DNA from 2 places in the Vibrio parahaemolyticus genome. Region 2 is predicted to be linked to the other one. Evidence: predicted binding sites of a transcription regulator. Region 2 holds the regulator's gene; the other holds the start of a gene.

What was found. The regulator MetJ, encoded in region 2, represses methionine synthesis genes. The targets are predictions, from matches to a motif close to TTAGACNTNTANANGTCTAA.
Region 1: a site for MetJ is predicted at 3,312-3,331, ahead of metE (5-methyltetrahydropteroyltriglutamate--homocysteine S-methyltransferase). Genes of this name have one in related genera too.

What each region holds. Positions count from the first base shown of each region.
Region 1 is NZ_UHIL01000001.1:2,265,399-2,273,329, reverse strand. It holds gene DYB02_RS11790 (EAL domain-containing protein) at 1-713, shown strand, start outside; gene DYB02_RS11785 (HI_1241 family integral membrane domain) at 878-1,564, shown strand; gene DYB02_RS11780 (DUF4250 domain-containing protein) at 1,938-2,138, shown strand; gene metR (HTH-type transcriptional regulator MetR) at 2,159-3,070, opposite strand; gene metE (5-methyltetrahydropteroyltriglutamate--homocysteine S-methyltransferase) at 3,526-5,808, shown strand; gene DYB02_RS11760 (GspS/AspS pilotin family protein) at 5,953-6,345, opposite strand; gene DYB02_RS11755 (YciI family protein) at 6,349-6,645, opposite strand; gene yciA (acyl-CoA thioester hydrolase YciA) at 6,761-7,156, opposite strand; gene DYB02_RS11745 (septation protein A) at 7,314-7,877, opposite strand.
Region 2 is NZ_UHIL01000001.1:3,015,439-3,023,369, forward strand. It holds gene DYB02_RS15430 (bifunctional aspartate kinase/homoserine dehydrogenase II) at 1-1,068, opposite strand, end outside; gene DYB02_RS15435 (O-succinylhomoserine (thiol)-lyase) at 1,083-2,243, opposite strand; gene metJ (met regulon transcriptional regulator MetJ) at 2,471-2,791, shown strand; gene DYB02_RS15445 (malic enzyme-like NAD(P)-binding protein) at 2,901-4,178, opposite strand; gene bfr (bacterioferritin) at 4,388-4,864, opposite strand; gene DYB02_RS15455 ((2Fe-2S)-binding protein) at 4,957-5,145, opposite strand; gene tuf (elongation factor Tu) at 5,476-6,660, opposite strand; gene fusA (elongation factor G) at 6,814-7,931, opposite strand, start outside.

The DNA.
Region 1 (7,931 bases), 750 kb from region 2:
CGTTTTCTTATTTGGAAGAAGGGCAATTTGATGTACTAAAAATCGACCGCAAGTTCGTCAAGAATATTCATGAGGGTAGTACAAGTTATAACATCGTCAAAACCATTACCGATTTGGCACACAAGCTGAACGTCGAGGTGGTTGCCGAAGGTGTCGAGTCACAACGCGAGCTCGAAGTGTTGGCTGGTATTGGTGTTGATTACATGCAGGGCTTCCTCTTTTCTCAGGCGTTGCCAGTGGTACTACTCGATACGGCTCAAGCACATGACACACTTTTTAATGGTGTGATGGTTAAACCGACTCAAGATGCGATGTTACAGTCGTTATGTCATCACGATGTGCGCCGACTCGACCCAGGTGAACCGCTGTCTTTGGCGGTGGAATACATGAATCTGAGCCCAAGCGCACCTTTAGTGGTTATCAATGAAAACCGCTGCGTTGGGTTGATCACCAAAGAGCAAGTCAACTTGCACATGACGCCAGCGATGGGGACAGATTTAGAAACCGAGCGCGAGCATCGACTTTGGAAACGGCCAGTCAATCAGGTGATGAGCACCGCATTTGAGCAAGTTGATGCCTGTTTGCCAGTAGCGGCCATTCGAGATTTGATCAAAGCTGGTATAGGCTTCCCTTGGATCTTGTGCGACGCCAAAGAAGAATATCGTGGGCTACTCACTCAAGATGATGCCTTGCAGTATCTGGCTTCATGCTAATGACTAGGTCAAGTATTGCTGCACAGGCTTAATATTAAACGCATGAGCATTAAGCCTGTTTGATGCTATTTGGATCGCAAGTTAGGCGGAGAGTTTAGGTGGTTTGGCGATAGGTGATTTGCTATTATCGCCACCCCAAAACGACTTTTGAGCTTGCATTCAACATGATTCAACAACTGCTGGTTACTTTCCCTCCAATGTTATTTGGCGCACAAGCGCTGCTGACTTTGCTTTTGATCAAGGGCGATATTTGTCCGGGTCAGCGAGGTCGTCTCCACAAAATGTTGCCTGCGATAGGGGTACTTTGGCTTGCGGTAGCATCACTTCGTATTGAAGCGTTTATGGTGGTGTTCGCGATTTTCTATTTCTACTCTCAAGTTCAGACTAAGAAAACGCGTGAAAAGGGCCCGTTGTGGGCGCTGCATTTGGCGAATGGTTTGGCCTTTGCATACGTGAGCATTCAAGTGTTTGAACAGCCGAATTGGCCTGCTTCAGCAGCGATGGCTGTGATGATCTTCTTCTTAGGTGCGTCGTTCTCTCAATTGCTGCTTACGATTGCCCGTAGCCGACTACAGGCGTTCCACCGTATTTTACCTGTAACGGGTATTGTGTCTGGCATGCTATTGGTGCTTGCGACTTTATTTTCATCGTACCAATTGGATGAAGCTACGCTTGCGAGCGCAACGCAGCCGATTTTGATCTCTTTAGCGCTGCTTATCTCTACCATTGTGGTTTGGTGTTGGCATATCTTCACACACAAGGCGCCAGAAAAAGTGCAACTGAGCATTGCTTTGCTGCTTGCTCTTGCTTCCATGACAAGCCTACAAGGTTTGTTTGCTCTGGCTGTTTAACAGTCTGATAGTGAGTTCACGATCTCGAGTGAGCTCACTTTAAATTCTCCAGATCCTGTCTACGCTGTATGTATATACCCAAGTAACCTCGAGATGCTTGGTTCAGCGAGAATGACTTGGTTTGAAGGCGAGGCAACAATTTGAAGAGCTAGTAGTTCTAAATCAAAAATTGTTAACAAAGCATGCAAACCAAGACAACTCGCCCTTTGGGAGCGTGTCACTAAAGCAATTTCATCGTCAAAAAACTTGGAAATAGCTGGCTATTCCGCAGCGTTGTTTTCCTTGAACTTGAATTAGTGACAACGCTCTGAACTCTACATCTTGAAGTCACTTGGGTATATACCTTGATACGTTGTCGAAGAGGAGTGTCGCGATGGATTTAAGCAATGTAGGCAATCTGGATAGCATCATTTTGTTGGGGATCGTCAACGAAAAACTACGCTTAGAGTGCGACAGTTTTGACGAGTTGGCTTCGGTCTACGAAATGGATGTTGAGTCGGTGGTGGGCAAGCTTGATATGCTTGGTTATCAGTACGACCCACTCACCAATCAATTCAAAGCGTACGAACGCTAGTCTCAATCGATTCCTTGTTGTTAAGCCATCTTGATGCCGTCAAGATGGCTTTTGCATTGTTGTCTCGCCGTCGCGAAGAAGGCTTGCAGATAACGCTTATCTTTTTCAGAGTTACGCGTTGCTGCGAACAGACGACGCCACAAACCTTTGCCAAATGGTTTACTGGTGATTAACCCCTGACGAGAAAACTCGGATATCGCCCAGTTTGGCAGCGCCGCAACGCCCAACCCTGCCGAAACCATTTGCACCAGCATTAAGGTATTGTCCGCTTGCTTCCATCTGGCAGGCTCGACGCCGGCCGGCTGCAAGAAGTGCTTAACAACGTCCAATCTTTGTTTTTGAACCGGATAAGAGAGCATAGTTTGATCGGCAAGATCTTGTGGTTCGATAATTTCTTTGTCAGCTAATGGATGATTAGTCGCAGTAATTAGGCGCATTTCGAAGTCAAACAACGGTTCATAATGTACCTCAGAACGAGGTTGAATATCCGACGTGATAACGAGATCTAACTCGCCAGCCAGCAATGCAGGTAGGGGCTCAAACCCAAATCCGGACGAAAAATCCAACGTGACGCTTGGCCACGCCAATTGATATTCCCTTAGAGCAGGCATGAGCCATTGGAAGCATGAGTGACATTCGATCGCCATGTGTAATCGACCGTTGACGTCCTCTTTCAAACTCGCCAGTTCGTTTTCTGCTCTTGCCAGCTTCGGCAAAATATCTTCCGCGAGGCGCAAGAGAATTTCACCCTCAGAGGTAAATTTCACTGGGCGAGTTTTGCGTAAAAATAACTGACCGCCAATACGAGATTCGAGATCTTTGATTTGGTGAGAAAGAGCGGATTGCGTTAAGTGCAAGGCAGTAGCCGTAGCAGTTAACGAGCCGGTGTCTCGAAGCGAAGTTAATGTTCGCAAATGTTTTAGCTCTATCATGAATCCCTTTCATCCTTTGTGGTTCGCCGTGAACGAATTCCTATCCCAGTCAATAACGGCTCAATATGGTTTCTTAATGCTCTGCCTTGTTGAAATACTCAATAGCTAATTTGAATTTTTGATTTAAGAATAAACACTTATCAAACAAATCCACTTCACTCGCAAGCAATTTTTTATTGCTGTTAAAACGTATTGATTGACTGCGACAGACATAACTAACTTAACGACAAAAAATGGATATGTAAACGTCTAGACGTCTATTGTTGTGATTTATTTGCGAATGAAATCGACCCATGATGAATTTTTTTAATAAACAAGTTGAATAAATGGACGTTGTCCAAACGACAGAGGAGAGAGATAGTTTAGCCATCCAGACATCTTGTGAACTTAGAGAAAGATGCTCTGACCTAAACAAATTGAACAAGATTGAACAAGATTGAAAAAGGAATAGGGACATGGCTACAACAACGCACATACTCGGTTACCCACGCATCGGTGAAAAACGAGAATTAAAATTCGCTCAGGAAAAATACTGGCGCGGTGACATCGATCAAACAGAGCTTAAAAAAGTTGGTGCAGATCTGCGCGCTAAAAACTGGCAAACACAAACAGAGGCTGGTTTAAGTTTTACTACCGCTGGCGACTTCGCTTGGTACGATCATGTATTGACGACGACGTTGCTATTGGGTCACGTGCCAAAACGTCACGCAGGTGGTTTTCCTAATCTCGATACGCTATTCAAAGTGGGTCGTGGTCAATCTCAAGCGGGTTGTGGTTGTGCGGGTGCTGCAGCATCGGATATGACTAAATGGTTCAACACAAACTACCACTACATCGTACCTGAATTCAGCAAGGACGATACGTTTGAAGTGAGCTGGCCGCAACTGTTTGAAGAAATCAACGAAGCAGTCCAAGCTGAGCATAAAGTGAAGCCGGTATTGCTCGGCCCAGTTAGTTATCTTTACTTAGGTAAAGAGGTAGAAGAAGGGTTCGATCGCCTGACGCTACTGCCACGATTGCTTACGGCTTACCAAGCTATTTTGGCTAAGCTGGCGAGCCAAGGTGTTGAGTGGGTTCAGATTGATGAGCCGATTTTGTCGCTTGAGCTAGAAAAACAGTGGGCTGACGCGTTCAAGCTGGCATACCAAGTGATTCGTAGCGATGTGAAAGTGCTGCTAACGACGTACTTCGATTCTGTCACCGATACCCTAGACAAAATTATTGAGTTACCAGTAGACGGTTTGCACGTTGATTTGTCTGCCGCTCCTCAACAGCTTGACGACGTGGTTGCCAAACTACCAGAAGGTTGGGTGTTTTCTGCCGGAGTTGTGAATGGTCGTAACGTGTGGCGCTCGGATTTGAGTGCGCAACTTGAACGTCTACAGCCAGTCAAAGAGAAATTGGGCGACAAGCTTTGGGTGGCGAGTTCATGCTCTCTATTACATAGCCCAGTTGATCTGGAACTGGAAACAGAGCTAAGTGAAGAAGTGAAAAGCTGGTTTGCATTCGCAAAACAAAAAGTGACAGAAGTCGCTTTGCTTGGCCGAGCACTCGACGGTGATCAAAATGCGATTCTCGCTTGTGATACCTATAGCCAGCCAATCAAAGCACGTAAAACGGCAACACATGTGAATAAGCCCCAAGTGCAAGCTCGTTTAAACAGTATTACAGCGTCACTTGCCGAGCGCAGCGCACCTTACGCGGAGCGTGCTGCGCATCAAGCTGAAGTGTTGGGTTTACCTTTGCTGCCAACCACGACCATCGGCTCTTTCCCTCAAACGGGTGAAATCCGTGTTCAGCGCAGTGCTTATCGTACTGGTCAGTTATCTGAGTCCGACTATATCCAGGCACTTAAAGGACACATTGCGGATGCCGTAAAACGCCAAGAAGCGCTCGACCTAGATGTACTTGTGCATGGTGAAGCAGAACGTAACGACATGGTGGAATACTTCGCGGAGAATTTGGCGGGCTTCCAAACGACGAAATTTGGTTGGGTGCAGAGTTATGGCTCGCGCTGTGTGAAACCTGCCATTGTGGTTGCCGACATTGAGCGTGAAAAGCCGATTACGGTTGAATGGTCGACGTACGCACAATCGCTAACCAGCAAGCAGATGAAAGGCATGTTAACTGGCCCAGTGACGATTCTATGTTGGACGTTCCCGCGTGAAGACATCACACGTCAAGAAATCGCGCAACAACTGGCATTAGCACTGCGTGATGAGGTTTCTGATTTGCAAGATGCAGGCATCAATATCATTCAAATCGATGAGCCTGCGATTCGTGAAGGTCTGCCGTTGAAAAAGCGCGATCACAAAGCGTATTTAGAATGGGCGGTGAATGCATTTAAGATCTCAGCAGCGAGTGCAAAACCAGAAACTCAGATTCACACTCACATGTGTTACAGCGAGTTCAATGAAATCATCGATTCTGTTGCAGCGCTCGATGCGGATGTGATTACCATTGAAACGTCACGCTCGAATATGGAACTGCTTAAAGCGTTTGAAGAGTTCAATTACCCGAACGAAATCGGCCCAGGTGTTTATGACATTCACTCTCCAAACATTCCGACGGAAGAGTGGATTGAAGGCTTAATCAAGAAAGCGGCAGAAAAGATTCCGGTACAACGTTTGTGGGTAAACCCAGACTGTGGTTTGAAAACACGTAACTGGGCAGAGGCGGAAGCTGCACTTGCCAACCTTGTGTCTGCTGCGAAGAAGCTTCGCGCAGAGCTTGCATAAGGTAGCTCGTCACCAATTTAAAGTGGCTAATAAAAAAGCGGAGACCATCGTCTCCGCTTTTGTGTCTTTTATTTAATGTCCGCCTAGCTCACAAACGACGGCTCTCGTTGTCGTCGGGCTTGGGCGACAAGCAAATGACTGTGTCTATTTGATTTTGCTACAGGTTTGCTCTGAAACCAATTCATCAGCAATTAACTGACCGCGTGAGTTACGCACTTTCAATCGGTACATCAAACCCATATCAATTTGCTCTCTTACCGACGGCGTATTGCAGTATGTATAAATACTGGTATTCAGTACTTGGTTTAATGGTTTAGCACCTAAAGCATCGTCGTTGTAAATCATCATCATTTCTACCACGTTCTTGTTAGAAGAAACACGCATGATTTGCAGCGGACCGTATTCCAACGGCAGTCCGGCAGACAAGACACCAGCACGGTTAGACGCCATTAATTCAAGTTGGCGTTGGTTGTCATTGTTTGATGAACAACCCGCCAATGCACCAAAGGCGAGGAAGAGACACAGTAATTTTTTCATAACTTAAAACACTTTTTTGAACGGTTTTACGATCACGTTTTCGTAAACGCCCGCCGCCACATAAGGATCGGCGTCAGCCCATGTTTTGGCATCTTCCAAAGAGGAAAATTCAGCAATGACTGTCGAACCAGTAAAGCCGGCTTCTCCTGGGTTATCAGAGTCGATCGCTGGCATTGGACCTGCGGTAAGTAAACGACCTTCATCTTGAAGCTGTTGCAAGCGTTCTAAATGTTGAGGACGAACGCCCATACGTTTTTCCAATGAGTTCTCGACGTCCTGAGAAAAGATGACGTACCACATAGCATAGTTCCTTAATTGGTGGGGTAAAGTGTTAATTTAACGTCTTTTTTGAACCTCTCACAAGTGAACAATAGAAAATGTGAGATTCTTCCTAGCAATTCGATTTTATGACGACTTAGCTTTGCACTGGACGTGGTTTGCCTTCACTGTCGATGGCTACATAGTTAAAGGTTGCTTCGCAAACCATGAAACGATCTTCGATGCCGTCGACTTTCACTGGTTTCACCCAAACTTCTAGGTCAACGCTCATCGATGTACGGCCGATTTTCTTACACACGCCGTAACAACAAACCACGTCACCTACGCTGACTGGTTTTTTAAATGTAATGCTTGAAACAGAAACGGTAACGACGCGACCAGAACAGATCTCTTTCGCCAGAATCGCACCCGCCAAGTCAAGTTGAGACATTATCCAACCACCAAAGATATCGCCGTTTGCATTTGTATCAGCGGGCATTGCAAGGGTACGAAGCAGAAGCTGGCCTTTCGGAGAGTTAAATTCTTGGCTCATAGTGACATCCTAAATCTTCAAGGGCGCTCAAAAAAAGCGCAAATATGGTGTGCCAATAAGAATACTAATGCAGTAATTATTGGTCCGTTGAACAAAACAGCGACCCTAAGGTCGCTGTGAATAATACATTTGCGCGGATTATAGCAAAATTGAGTTTTTAATCATCAACCGAGACATCGGAGGAGTTATTTTTCTCTTCCTTTGGCATGTGCTTGTAAATGTAGACACCAGTAGCAATCATGTAGGCGAAGGTGGCGATCAGCATTCCAAATACTTTGAAGTTAACCCAAACATCCAGAGGTAGCTCGTAAGCGATGTAAATGTTTAGGCCTGCAAAAAATGAGAAGAAGCCTACCCATGCCCAGTTTATCTTCGCCCAAATCGCGTCAGGTAGCGTGATCTCTTTACCCAACATGCCTTTGACGACCGATTTTCCCATTAAGTGGCTGGCGGTTAAGCCAACGGCAAGCACCACGTAAATGATAGTGACTTTCCATTTTATGAAGTTGTCGTCATGGAAGAAAATGGTCATGCTACCGAATATCGTGACGATGACAAACGTGATCAGTTGCATCTTCTCTACTTTCTTATACAGCGCGTAGGTCACGATAAGTTGAACTGCCGTTGCAACGATGAGTGCTCCAGTCGCTACATAGATGTCGTACATCTTGTATAGAGCGAAGAAGATAATGAGAGGAATAAAATCAAGGATTTGCTTCATGTTGCCAAAAACTACCGAGTTGTTGAGTTGCTGACAGTCTAGCGGAATCTGGCG
Region 2 (7,931 bases):
GTACGCTAAGCGTAATTTTTGCTGATCGGCTTGGGCTTCGTAAGAGAGTGGCTCGAGTTGCGCACGTTGAAGAGACTTTAAAACATCACTTTGGGTTTTGTTGAAGTCATGACCATGCCTAAAAGACAATTGAATCAACAATACTTCATCCAAAGAAGTGATGATTTTCGCTCCACGCCCAGAAGCAAGTACACGCTCAATACGCGTTGAACCCGATTCAGGTTGATAACTGCACTTGAGGCTTAAGTCCATCGTGCTTTGCGCGACAGGTTGTAACGTACGGCTATGCAAGACCGGAGCTGCAAGGCGGGCCAGTTCACTCGCTTCGTCTAAGCGCAGTAAAGGCAACAGACATGCGTCCGACACCAAACGAGGATCCGCACTGTAAACACCAGCAACATCACTCCAAATGGTTACGGTTGTCACTTCCGCCAAAGCACCTATTACGGTTGCGGAATAATCCGAGCCATTCCGCCCCAACAGTACGGTTTCTCCTGCCTCATTTTGCGCCATAAATCCGGTGATGATGACGCGTTTGTGGCTGTGTTGCGCCAACGTCTCCTTAATCAGGGGATAAGAACGCGCACGGTCAACTTCCGGTTGAGTACCAGCTTCTGCACGTAAAAATGCACGTGCATCTTGTGCGACCGCAGGAACATTTTGTTGTGAAAGCAAGGCAGCCAATAAACGTGAAGACCACACTTCACCGTGACCCAACACTGCCGCTTTTTGCGCATCCGTCAGTGGTGCAGCCAGCTCGGCTAAGGTACTGAACTCATCGTGCAAAGAAGCGAGCAATTGCGTCTGCACCTCGCCTTCTAATAAAGATTCAATTAGCTCCGACTGGAATTGTCTTAAGCCTTGCAGTGCTTCATGCGCAATACGGCCATCTTTGTCTAAACCTTCCAGAAACTCGATCAAGCGATTAGTGGTCTTCCCCGCGGCGGATACCACCACCAGATCATTCTCGACAGAGTATTCTTTGAGAATATCGGCCACACGTAAGTAACATTCAGGGTTTGCTAAGCTGCTGCCACCAAATTTATGTAACTGACGTTGTACACTCATTTTTAGTTCTCCTATTACTGAGCAGCTTTTACAAAGGCTTGAGCGAGATCGGCAATCAGGTCTTGTGCATCTTCTAAACCCACAGACAGACGAAGCAGTTGATGCGACACGCCCGCTTCCGCTAACGCCTCTTCCCCCATGGCTCGATGCGTCATAGATGCGGGGTGACAAATCAAACTCTCCACGCCACCAAGCGACTCTGCAAGAGAAAACAGTTCGAGCTCTTTAACAAACACTTTAAGTTGCTCAAATGAGCCTGCAAATTCAAAGCTCAACATAGAACCAAAACCCGACTGCTGCTTTTTCGCGATTTCGTGACCAGGATGATCTGGCAAACTCGGATGGTAAATCTTCGCGACCAAAGCTTGCTGTTGTAGGTAGTTGAGTACGTGTTGAGAGCTTTCTTCGTGCACTCGCATACGGGCGCCTAAAGTGCGGATCCCACGCAACGTCATGTAACTATCGAAAGGCGTACCCGTGGCGCCAATACAGTTTCCCCACCATGCAAGTTCTTCTGCGTGCGCTTCTGTTTTGGTGATCACCACACCACCAATCACGTCCGAGTGGCCATTAATGTATTTTGTGGTTGAGTGGATAACAAAGTCAGCACCGAGATCCAAAGGCTTTTGGTACACCGGTGTCAAAAAGGTATTGTCGACCGCAACCAAAGCGCCCACTTGTTTGGCTTTTTCGCATACCGCTGCAATATCAACCACACGAACCAAAGGATTCGATGGAGTTTCTAACAAAATAAGCTTTGGCTTTTTCGCTAGTGCAGCCTCTAGAGCTTGCTCATCCGATTGATCAACGAACTGCACTTTGAAGTCGCCTTTGTTAGCTCGTGTATTGAACAAACGGTATGTGCCACCATAGCAATCATGCGGTGCAACAATCAGATCATCTGGCCCAAGAAAAGCCGATACCCACAAGTTAAGTGCGGAAGTACCGCAGTTAGTCACCACTGCGCCTTTGCCAGACTCTAACTCTGATAACGCACTCTCTAGCAAACCACGGTTTGGGTTACCTGAACGCGTGTAATCGTATTTAGGGACTTCACCAAAAGCAGGGAAACCATAGTTGGTTGAAAGGTAGATTGGTGGAACAACAGCGTGGTATTGGCTGTCTGATTCGATACCAGTGCGTACAGCAATGGTCGCAGGCTTGCGGGTGCTCATGGGTGTATCCTTTCACGGGTGATGACTTCTAAATAGGAATGCGCTATATCTAATTTGTCAGATCTATCTGAACAACACTCTTCCTTAACTGTTCTGTTCACTTTACTTGTCAAAAAATGAGACGTCAACACTTCTAGACGTCTATATGTCTTTGCTTGTGGCAGTAAATGCAGCTAAAATCAGCACCTATATTAATTTTCAACTTATTACATAAATGAAGGTGTGCAATGGCTGACTGGAATGGCGAATACATTAGCCCATATGCTGAGCACGGTAAAAAAAGCGAACAAGTAAAAAAAATTACCGTTTCTATCCCGCTAAAAGTTTTAAAAGTGCTGACTGATGAGCGTACTCGTCGTCAGATCAATAACTTACGCCATGCAACCAACAGCGAACTACTATGTGAAGCATTCCTGCACGCATATACAGGTCAGCCATTACCAACGGATGAAGACCTTCGTAAAGACAGACCGGATGACATTCCAACTGAAGCAAAAGCGTTAATGACGGCGATGGGTATCGAATTCGAAGCATTTGACGACGAATAATTGCTTACAAATTCATCCGCTTTAGGAGCTGCGCCGGGGGCAGTTTTTGGAGATATAAAAAATGGGACGTCAATGCGTCCCATTTTTGTGTTCAATGTGGCTGAGTAAATTACTCTGCCATGTAGTTTTCTGGCATCTCGATACGAGCAACACCGGAATCTACTGCCGCTTGAGCTACCGCTTTTGCTACGCGAGGTAGCAGACGTGGATCCATTGGCTTAGGAATGATGTAGTCGCTGCCAAATTCTAGCTTCTCAACACCTGCAGCTTTTAGTACCGATTCAGGCACAGGCTCTTTTGCCAATGCACGAATTGCGTCAACTGCTGCCAGCTTCATGTCGTCATTGATTTCACTCGCACGTACATCTAACGCACCACGGAAAATGAAAGGGAAACACAATACGTTGTTCACTTGGTTTGGATAATCACTGCGACCAGTACCCATAATTAAGTCATCACGCACTGCGTGTGCTAGCTCAGGTTTGATTTCAGGATCTGGGTTCGAACAAGCAAATACAACTGGCTTGTCAGCCATGAGTTTCAACGCTTCTGGTGGCAATAGATTTGGACCAGATACACCTAGGAATAGGTCTGCACCTTCGATCACATCTTCTAGTGTGCGCTTATCTGTATTGTTTGCGAACAGTTGCTTGTACTCATTCAGATCATCACGACGAGTATGGATCACCCCTTTGCGATCCAGCATGTAGATCTTCTCGCGCATTGCGCCACACTTGATAAGCAGCTCCATACACGCAACGGCTGCAGCACCAGCACCAAGACAAACAATAGTTGAATCTTCAAGCTTCTTACCCTGCAGCTCGATAGCATTGAGCATACCTGCAGCTGTCACGATAGCCGTACCATGTTGATCATCGTGGAATACTGGTACGTCACAACGCTCAATCAAACGCTTTTCAATTTCAAAACAGTCTGGTGCTTTGATGTCTTCAAGGTTGATACCACCGAAAGTGTCAGCAATGTTCGCAACCGTATCAACGAACTCGTCGATCGTGCGATGCTTCACTTCAATATCAATTGAATCAAGGCCAGCAAAACGCTTAAACAGTAACGCTTTACCTTCCATTACAGGCTTAGAGGCAAGTGGGCCAAGGTTACCTAGACCAAGAATAGCGGTACCGTTTGAAATAACCGCAACCATGTTGCCTTTCGCCGTGTACTTGTACACGTTGTCAGGGTTTTGTGCGATTTCACGTACAGGCTCAGCCACGCCAGGGCTGTATGCAAGAGCAAGGTCACCAGCAGTTTCTGCTGGTTTAGTTAATTCGACAGCGATTTTACCTGGGGTTGGGTAAGCATGGTAATCCAGAGCTTTTTGGCGATGTTCTTCTTCTGGGGTGGCTGCTTGGCGATTGTCTTCAGACATGGATCGTTTCTCTTTGTTATTTTTAGGTAAGGGGGGCATAAATTCTAAAGGATAGAAATCAATCTTCATAGGTAAGATTGCGAGCAATATCCTTAAAAAGCCGATAATAAAAGAGATTAGACCAGATAAATGTGTTAAGCACCTGATTTTCTGGTCAGGTGCTCTTTTTATGATATGAATTCTTTTTGAACAATGCGTCAGTATGTTCGTTACTCTTCATCGACATACTGAGCTTGAAGGTAGTTTTCAATGCCTGACATTTCAATCAAGCCAAGTTGGGTCTCAAGCCAGTCCACATGCTCTTCTTCATCTTCGAGAATATCTTGAAATAAATCACGCGAAACATAGTCGCGAATATCTTCGGCATAGGCAATCGCATCTTTTAGATCAGGAATGGCCGCCATCTCCAGTTTAAGGTCGCATTCGAGCATTTCCTTAGTATCTTCACCAATCATTAGCTTTCCAAGATCTTGAAGGTTCGGTAATCCCTCCAAGAACAAGATCCGCTCGATAAGGTGGTCAGCATGCTTCATTTCATCAATCGACTCGTGGTATTCCTTATCGGCAAGGTGCTTTAACCCCCAGTCTTTATACATACGAGCATGAAGAAAATATTGATTGATAGCGATGAGCTCGTTACCGAGCACTTTATTGAGATGTTGGATGATGATTGGATCGCCTTTCATGACAAAGCCCTCCTATTTGGCTTCTATTAACTTTAGAAGCAAATGAGAAGGTGTCAAAGAGACCAAGTAATCCTCAAAAAGCAATGAGGTAGTTAACTGGCTTGTCTTAATTCTGTGTAATGTGTTTCTGCTAGGATTTCTTTCGCCTGCTTAATGCACTTACCACACTGGCTCCCTAAAGCAGTGCATCTCTTAATGCCTCGAATATCAGTTACACCTTCATCTATCGCCAACTTCCTAATTTTTTTGTCGGAGACGCCATGGCAAAGACAAACGTACATATAAAAACCTTTCTAATAAAAACCGAAGACAAGAATATAAACGGGAATGGTTCTTGTTACCACTCGTATTGAGGGCGTATTGAGAACATTTCGTTATATAGGTTTTTGTTGGGAAAGAGAGGATCAATCACTTATGAGGGAACTACGAATCAGAAAAAACATACTTCAAGTAAGAGGTTGTTTTTTAAAAACAAGAAGGGAGCACCTTCAGTTTGTGCTTATAACTAAATAAAAAACAAATACGAAAAAGGGAAGCCGAAGCCTCCCTTTTCTTGATGCGCTTTCTTCAAAAAGAAGAAGAGTGCAAGATTTCGTTTAATTCGTTAAGAATTATTCGAAGATCTTAGCAACAACACCAGCACCTACTGTACGGCCACCTTCACGGATAGCGAAACGTAGACCTTCGTCCATTGCGATTGGTGCGATTAGCTCAACAACCATTTGGATGTTGTCGCCTGGCATTACCATTTCTACGCCTTCTGGTAGAGAGATATCGCCAGTTACGTCAGTTGTACGGAAGTAGAACTGTGGACGGTAACCTTTGAAGAAAGGAGTGTGACGACCGCCTTCTTCTTTAGATAGTACGTATACTTCTGATTCGAACTTAGTGTGTGGAGTGATTGAACCAGGCTTAGCTAGTACTTGACCACGTTCAACTTCGTCACGCTTAGTACCACGTAGAAGTGCACCAACGTTCTCACCTGCACGGCCTTCGTCTAGAAGCTTACGGAACATCTCTACACCAGTACATGTTGTAGTAGTTGTATCCTTGATACCTACGATAGCAACTTCGTCACCAACTGTTAGGATACCACGCTCGATACGGCCAGTTACTACTGTACCACGACCTTGGATTGAGAATACGTCTTCGATAGGCATTAGGAATGGCTGATCTACCGCACGCTCTGGCTCAGGGATGTAAGTATCTAGAGCTTCAGCTAGTTCAACGATTTTCGCTTCCCACTGCTCTTCGCCGTTTAGTGCGCCTAGTGCAGAACCTTGGATAACTGGTAGGTCATCACCTGGGAAATCGTATTCAGATAGAAGTTCACGAACTTCCATTTCTACTAGTTCTAGTAGCTCTTCATCGTCAACCATGTCACATTTGTTCATGAATACGATGATGTATGGGATACCAACCTGACGGCCTAGTAGGATGTGCTCACGAGTTTGTGGCATTGGGCCATCTGTCGCAGCAACAACTAGGATACCACCGTCCATCTGTGCAGCACCAGTGATCATGTTTTTAACGTAGTCAGCGTGTCCTGGACAGTCAACGTGTGCGTAGTGACGGCTTGGAGTGTCGTACTCTACGTGAGAAGTTGCGATTGTGATACCGCGCTCACGCTCTTCTGGAGCGTTATCGATAGATGCGAAGTCTTTCGCTTCACCGCCGTACACTTTAGCTAGAGTAGTACAGATAGCAGCAGTTAGAGTTGTTTTACCGTGGTCAACGTGGCCGATAGTACCAACGTTAACGTGCGGTTTCGTACGTTCAAATTTTTCTTTAGACACGATCGTGTTCCTTCCTAGTTATGATTCGCCGTGATCATTATTGATCTACGACGCGCCAGAAATTGTTATTTTATGCGCCAACGCCCGTTAGCGCAATATTTGGACGGCTTGATCTCGCAAAAAGTCGTAAACTTTTTGTAGTTCAATCGTCAATTAGTAACCACGCTCTGCAATAATTTTATCTGCGAAGTTTTTCGGCACTTCAGCGTACTCGTTAAACTCCATAGAGTAAGACGCACGGCCTTGAGTTGCAGAACGTAGGTCAGTTGCGTAACCAAACATCTCAGATAGTGGAACTTGAGCACGGATGATCTTAAGACCAGCCACACCTTCATCCATACCTTCGATCATACCGCGACGACGGTTTAGGTCACCAACAACGTCACCCATCCAATCTTCCGGAGTGGTTACTTCGACATTCATCATTGGTTCTAGAATCACAGGTTGTGCTTCTAGTGCACCTTTCTTGAATGCCATCGAGCCAGCGATCTTAAACGCCATCTCGCTTGAGTCTACATCGTGGTAAGAGCCATCAAATAGTGTAGCTTTAATATCTAGGACAGGGTAACCCGCTAGAACACCACTATTCATTTGCTCTTCGATACCTTTCGCTACCGAACTAATGTATTCCTTAGGAATCACACCGCCCACGATTTCGTCTACGAATACGAAACCTTCACCAGGTTCTGAAGGCTCAAGTTTGACCCATACGTGACCGTATTGACCGCGACCGCCAGATTGACGAACGAACTTGCCTTCCACTTCCGCTTTACCACGAATGGTTTCACGGTAAGCAACCTGAGGTTTACCAACGTTACAATCAACGCTGAATTCACGCTTCATACGATCAACGATGATATCTAGGTGAAGTTCACCCATACCAGAGATCAGAGTCTGACCTGTTTCGTCGTCCGTTTCTACGCGGAATGATGGATCTTCCGCAGCCAGTTTACCTAGCGCGATACCCATTTTCTCTTGGTCTGCTTTAGAACGAGGTTCTACAGCGATCTGAATAACTGGTTCAGGGAATTCCATGCGCTCCAGAATCACTTTGTGGTTCTGGTCACACAGTGTGTCACCTGTCGTTACATCTTTCAGACCGATAGCAGCAGCAATATCACCAGCGCGAACTTCTTTGATTTCTTCACGCTTGTTTGCATGCATCTGAACGATACGACCAAAACGCTCTTTCTTCTCTTTTACAGAGTTGTAAACCGCGTCACCTGAGTTAACAACACCAGAATAAACACGCATGAAAGTAAGCGTACCCA